DNA from 2 places in the Synechococcus sp. PH41509 genome. Region 2 is predicted to be linked to the other one. Evidence: predicted binding sites of a transcription regulator. Region 2 holds the regulator's gene; the other holds the start of a gene.
The links. Region 2 encodes NtcA, which controls nitrogen genes in cyanobacteria. Its sites were predicted from a motif close to GTANCNNNNGNTAC; they were not measured.

Region 1 (3,408 bases), on a different contig from region 2:
TGAAAAAAGCGGGGGATCTCCCCCGCTTCAATCATGGATGGAAAGTTGGCATCAGTACACGTCGTAGCTGACGCCGCGGTAGCGCAGTTCGCGCCCACCGCTTGGGTGTTGCTGTTGGTCGATCTGTTGGTAGGTCACGCCGCGATAGCGAAGGACCTTGGCTTTGACTCCCACTGGCGTGTGCACCCGGTCGATATGGCCCTGATGGCGAAAGGCTTTCGCCATCTGTGTTCTGGCCGTCTCGATGGCCTGATTGCGCACAGTCCGTGCCTTGATCAGTTGAAGTGTGTTCATCTCTCTCTTGCCCGGTGTCCACGCCCCCGTTGCCTGGCGTGAATCTGACTGCGGCCTGCCGAAGAGGCTCAACGTGAATTCACTATAGGTCTGTTCTGTAACAACGGCTACCGTTTTGACGTTGCTTCGTGGGATTCGTTGCCAGGATGGTGGTGGATTTGGACTTCGTTTGTCCGGAGCAGTTCCCCTGTTTTGCATTTGCGGTCCATCCGCGGCTGGTAAGACAACCTTTGCTGCACATCTTGCGGAACAGCTGCGAGCTAGAGGGCGTCATCCACTTCTGATCGCCTGCGATGACTACTACCGCAGTGGGTGGTCCCCCGTCTCTCGCTATGGGTTCGACACTGTTGATGCGATTGATGCTGATCAGCTTCGACTGCAGGTGAGCGCTGTTCGCTATCGACAGCTTGATTCCCTGCGCAGTTATGACATGCGCGCCCGAAAGGTTGGCTCCAGGCCGTTGAACCAGCCCTACGACCTGATTCTTGTTGAAGGCTCCTACGGACCGCAACTGCTTTTGGAGGCTGTGCCGATCTCGCTTGTTGTGTACATCGAGGCCCCCGTTGTGCAGAGGCTGATCAGGCGGCTTTGGCGTGATGTGCGCGACCGCCATCGGCCAGCGCTCTATGTGATTCGCCAGATGTTGCGGGAGATGCTCCCGGGTGAGCGGCGCTTCATCTATCCCTTGAAACGCCGTGCCGACGTCATTATTCAAGGTATGAACAAGGGTTTGGAGAATGTTCTGGAGAGAATTGATTAATCGTGGTTCACCCATCAACCTGAGAGAGCACCTGATGTTCAGGGTCAGTTTCAATCGACTTCTTTTTTGAAGTTGCCTGATGCAAGTGAAGGGCGGCGGCCCCCTCCCTGTTCATTTCATGCTCTGCGCAGCCCCGGTGTTCAGGGAGGATGGTTCGGGCCTGAAGTGCAATTTCACTAATCCTGATGGGCCGGCACCTTGCATCTCTGACCGGAAGCGAAGGATCCACTCGATTCAGAGCACACCCCATTGCCGTGAAGCATCAAGGTGTTTCGGCTTGCAGGGGGGAGATTTGCAGAGTGGTCACTCTTGTTTCTCTTTCTTTTTGACCAAATCCATTCCATTTACTTCGGCGACCACCTGATTGGCCCAACTCGCATGGACCACGCGATATGTCCCCAATGTCGCCATTGACTTGGTGCGAGCGTTGACAAAAGCCTTGAACTCAGTCTTAAAGCAAATTTCACGCCTCCATTGACAGTCATTGTCTTGTCGTTCGATGCAATACATGCTGAGAACCTCGTTCAGCACATAAAAGCCATGCAATGTTCAAACACCGTGAATATGCGGAGTGGCTTCGGGATCGTTTCTTTGATTCCACACAGTGGCGTTTGGGTGAAGTCGGTGGTGCCTCCGGTCTCTGCAGCTCCGCGAGGGTGTGACTTCACTTCCCTTACCAGAAACTATAGAAGTCGCAGGGAATTTGTTGATGTCTGAATAGTGCTCGCCACGGCACTACAGATTCGGAACTTTCGCCCCATCATCGCTGAGTCAGGTCGCGAAGCGGGCCTGAAAGTCGGCCAGAGCGATGTCCGACGAGTTCTGTGATTTGACCTCAGTTTCGTCTTGGGTCAAGTCCGTTCTCTCTTGAAAAATATGGTCGTGTCTAGGACGTCGCGGATCGGCCTATCAATCCATTTTTGTGGTCGAATCGCTTCGGTTGTGCATCACCTTCGGTCATCCAAAATTGCAAAAAGAAACCCCTGCCAAAGGCAGGGGCAAGGACTCAAGAGGTTTCGAATTACTTGGTGTAAGAAACGCCTCGGTAGGTGAGAGTGGGGTGGTTGTCGTGCACGAGTTCCTGCCGGCAAGTGTTGTAGTGCTCGCGGCGGTAGGTGAGTTCCACGCAGGCCTTCGGAGCTGATGCCGCTCCTGCGTAGGTGTGACCTCGATAGAGAAGTGCAGTCATGGATGTTCCTCGAAGAAATCCAAGTCCCCGTTCCGTGGCTTGGAGTGTCTGCGCCCCACAGGAGCGGGGTGAACGTTTGTAGCTGTTGCTACAGAAATTATTGGTGTCTCCTTGGCGGCTGTCAATACCTGCTGGCAAAAAGAAACCCCCGCCAAGGGCAGGGGTTCCAGTTTCGGGAGACCTTATTTGTGAATCTGCCCTCGCGTGGGCTCTGCAGACTTGTCTCTTGAGCAGCCGTCAGCATTGGCGACGTTGGCAAAAGCCGCCATGACCATCACGGCGATAACGATGGTGCCACCGATAAAAGCAAGGTTCGGGGAGCGCTTCATCTGGGGTCTGGCTTTGAGCCCGCGAACCCTATCCACCTTGTTGGCTTATCGCTTTAAGGCCTGAGTCGCCCGATGCCATATCCAGTCAACAGACCAACAGCTGCCCCAACGGAACCAGCCGTTAGTTGCATTCTTTCTTTCGGGCTGAGTCGGCCTGCAAGCACCAATGCTGCTGAGACGACGAACAGCAACAGAGCTGTGACTAGAACTGCATCCAGTGATTTGTTGCCTCGCTTCCCAGGTGGACCACCATTTCTTTTGCCCGGTTTCGCAGGGGGATGTCCTCCTGGCGGGTTGGTCGCATCAAGTTCCCTCTCGATGCGCTTGATTTCCTTTTCCGGTGAGGTCGGATCCATGCACAAATTTTGTCAGGGATCAGATGTGGCGGAACGATTGATTCAACTGCGCAGCGTTGCCAAAAAGAAACCCCCGCCAAAGGCAGGGGTTTCGAAACGCTTCTCGGGAGTGTGACCTTGTTTCCACCCCGTGAGGCGTTTTTCCTCACACAACAACCATGCCAACTGGAAGCATGCAGTGGGATCGCCAATGGACACCCTCAAGGTTGGCCCCAGGTTGATATCCGCTTCGAAGCTGTTCCTGTCTTTGAGTGGAGGGCCTGGCACCTCCCTTTGGTGCGTCTGGGTTGTGGTTTTCGCTCTGATTTGATGGGATCGAATCAGAGCTCAACAGCGTCGCCCCAGGCCGGCGATCCGAGCCGTTTCCACCCTTGGGTCTGCAACGACGCCCAGAGCTGTTCTGCCTCTGCCTTCCGAAGGTGGCGGCGCTCCTTCAGCAGCGGTGGGCCCTCCGACATCCGTCGGCCTCTGTCGATGAAA
Region 2 (3,408 bases):
AACCGAAGGCCACAGCAAGGCCGATTTCATCCAGGACCAACTGGTCGAGATCTCCCTGAATCAAATGCTGACGACAGATGGACCAAACGGCAGCAACCGCCTCGGCACCGCCGGGGTGATTCGGCGAGGAGAGGCAGAGAGGCACCTCAGGCCGCAGCCAGACCAGTCCTCCACAAAGTTGGACGCGACCTGCGGGCCCCTGCTGCACGCCCCCTTTGAGGAACTGACTGATCAGAACACGACTGCCCAGACCAGCGGCACGCATCGCTTGACTCAGAACACTGGCGAAACTGCCGCGATAGGGCGCCGTGTGCACCTGCAGCTGCCCTTCGGGAGCCACCAGATACAGCGGTGGAGGATCTGCAACAGGTGGCAGGGACCTGAATCCGGCCCGCTGCAAAGCCTGCTGATCCCGATCCAGAGAGCTCTGGAACGCTTGGGGGTCGGCAAGGCTTGTGGTCATCACGGCAACATCCGTCCGGGTGATCCCGGCAAGACCTTGAATGTAGCGGCGAGATGACATTCCACAAGTGCATTGACACCACCCATGGTGTTTGGACGGGCGAGAACCAACCGCCTGCGAGGCTTGAAGAACTGCACACCACCGATGAGCCAACCCGCTGGAAGCCGCACCGATGGCCGTCGCCCTGAGCAGTTACGACCGTTCTCGGTGACCTGGAATCCCATGGGTTTTGCTTTGAGCTCCCTTGTGGTTCACACCGGCCGAACCGCTGTTCTGTGCAGCGTCTGCCTGGAGGACAACGTTCCCCGCTGGCGGAAGGGAGAAGGGTTGGGGTGGGTCAGCGCCGAATACCGGCTGCTGCCGGGATCCACGCCGCAGCGGCAATCACGGGAGCTCATGAAATTGTCGGGCCGCACGCAGGAGATTCAACGGTTGATCGGCCGAAGCCTTCGCGCTGTGATCGACATGAAGCGTCTTGGAGAGCGCACCTTGCTGATCGACTGCGATGTGATCCAGGCCGACGCCGGAACACGGACAGCATCCATCACCGGAGCTTGGCTCGGCCTTGAGCAAGCCTGCCTTTCACTCGTGGATGAGGGGATTCTGGAGCAATCGCCACTGGTCGACCAGTTGGCGGCCGTGTCCGTCGGCCTGGTGAATGGCCAGGCCTTGCTGGATCTGGACTACAGCGAAGACAGCAGAGCTGAGGTGGACCTGAATGTTGTGCAGGCTGGCGATGGTCGCCTTTTGGAGATCCAGGGAACTGCAGAGGGGGCGCCCTTCAGCCGCAGCCAGCTCAATGAATTACTGGATCTGGCTGAGCCTGGATTGACTTCGCTGATGCAGGCGCAACGCCAAGCCATGAACGAGCACACCAGAGTTACGTAATAACCGCTACACGGCGGCCACCGTTAGCTCCGTAGCTTCGCCTCACCAGGGGGTTGTCATGACCAGTAGCCGAGGTTTCAGCCGATACACCCCGCAGATGGTGGCCCCAACCCCAAGCACAGAACCGGCCAACCGCTCCCTCTTGGAAATCATCCGGGATCTGGACGGCGCAAGCAGCGAATTGGTGGACCGCAACAAGACCATCTTTTTCCCTGGAGATCCTGCTGAACGGGTCTATCTGATCCGCCGCGGAGCTGTCCGTCTCTCCCGCGTCTACGAGTCAGGAGAAGAGATCACAGTGGCCTTGCTCCGCGAAAACAGCCTCTTCGGGGTACTGTCGTTGCTGACCGGTCAACGATCTGATCGTTTTTACCACGCCGTAGCCTTCACCAGAGTCGAGATGGTGACGGCGCCAGCGACATCCGTGAAGGCGGCGATAGAGGCGGATACCAGCGTTGGCCTGCGCTTGCTGCAGGGCCTGTCCAGTCGGATTCTTCAAACCGAAACGATGATCGAAACGCTGACCCACAGGGACATGTCATCCCGACTGGTGAGCTTTCTGCTTGTGCTGTGCAGGGATTTCGGCGTAGCGGATGAACTGGGAATCACCATCGACCTGCGCCTGTCCCATCAGGCCATCGCCGAAGCGATTGGCTCAACGCGCGTGACAATCACACGTCTGCTGGGAGACTTGCGTCAATCCGGTCTGGTTCAGATTGACCGCAAAAAAATCACCGTTCTGGATCCAATCGCTCTGGCCAAACGATTCAGCTAGTCAACACCTCAACCCACAGGTGCAGCCATGAGTGGCTGGGCACTGATCCTGGTTCTGCTGGTGCTCGGAGGCGTTCTGTCGACCCTTGGTGACCGGCTGGGAAGTCGTGTCGGCAAGGCCCGCCTGAGTCTGTTCAAGATGCGGCCGCGACGGACCGCCGTTCTGATCACGGTGCTGACCGGCAGCCTGATCAGCGCACTGTCGCTCGGCCTGCTGCTGCTGGTGAGCCGCCAACTGCGAGTGGGCCTGTTTGAACTGGATGCTCTGCAAGACCGGCTCCAGGACAGTCGACGGCAACTCGATGCAGCCGAACGAGAAAGGGAAGAGACCCGAAAAGAAACCAACCGGATCGCCGCTGAGCTCAAGCAGTCGCAGCAACGGGCTGACATCCTGCGCCGCGAACTGGCTCCTCTGCAGAACGAACGCGCCCAACTCGAGGCAGAACGTGAGCGTCTGAGCCAGGACATCGCCTCCCGCGATGCAGATATCCAGCGCACGGAGGCCGAATTGAACAGCGTGCGGAGCCGCATCCGAGCTGGCGAGCAGGAACTCAAGGAACTCGAATTCAACCTGGTCGCCCTGAGGCGTGGATCAGTGGTGATCAGTAGCGGACAGACCTTGGCGAGAGCAACGGTTCGTCTCGATGCTCCGGATCAAGCAAAACAGGTTGTCGACCGGCTGCTTCAAGAGGCCAATATCAACGCCTACGGCAAGGTGAGGCCTGGGGAAGCACCCGAACGACAGTTGATCCGCGTTCCTCGAAGTGACGTGGAACGTCTGCAGAACATCATCCGCAAGCCTGACACTTGGGTGATCTCGCTGCGCTCCGCCACCAATGTGCTGCGTGGTGAAACGGCGGTGTACGCCTTCCCCGAAGTGCGTCCCAACCGCCCGGTGGTGCAAAGCGGTGACGTGCTGGCGACCACCACACTGCAAACGGATGAACGCACACCGGAGGGCATTCGAACGAGACTGAACCTTCTCTTGGCCTCGGCCTACGCCGAGGTGCAACGGCGAGGATCCCTTACGGAAGGACTGCAGTTCGATGGATCCGCACTCTCCCAACTGGCCCAGACATTGCTGGAGGGACCCAACCAAAGCATGGTCTTGAAGGTGATTGCCGCAGGGATCAGCGACAGCGCCGATCCTGTGGTGGTCACGGTTGAGGCATCCCCATGAAGCGAGTGGCCGTGCTCGACCCAGGCCGTTGCAAATGTGGCCTTGTGCTGGCCGATCTTCAGCGTGGTCTTGTCAGCGAGGGCCATGTTCTGAGCCCAGAGGC

Region 1: a site for NtcA is predicted at 2,322-2,335, ahead of FZZ88_RS09795 (DUF4278 domain-containing protein). Genes of this name have one in related genera too.

What each region holds. Positions count from the first base shown of each region.
Region 1 covers NZ_VTLD01000026.1:18,158-21,565, reverse strand. The annotation lists gene FZZ88_RS09805 (hypothetical protein) at 52-294, opposite strand; gene FZZ88_RS09800 (uridine kinase) at 410-1,054, shown strand; gene FZZ88_RS09795 (DUF4278 domain-containing protein) at 2,076-2,243, opposite strand; gene FZZ88_RS09790 (hypothetical protein) at 2,426-2,572, opposite strand; gene FZZ88_RS09785 (DUF1651 domain-containing protein) at 3,249-3,408, opposite strand, start outside.
Region 2 covers NZ_VTLD01000005.1:33,131-36,538, forward strand. The annotation lists gene FZZ88_RS02390 (cob(I)yrinic acid a,c-diamide adenosyltransferase) at 1-463, opposite strand, end outside; gene rph (ribonuclease PH) at 608-1,351, shown strand; gene ntcA (global nitrogen regulator NtcA) at 1,410-2,126, shown strand; gene FZZ88_RS02405 (DUF3084 domain-containing protein) at 2,154-3,305, shown strand; gene FZZ88_RS02410 (pre-16S rRNA-processing nuclease YqgF) at 3,302-3,408, shown strand, end outside.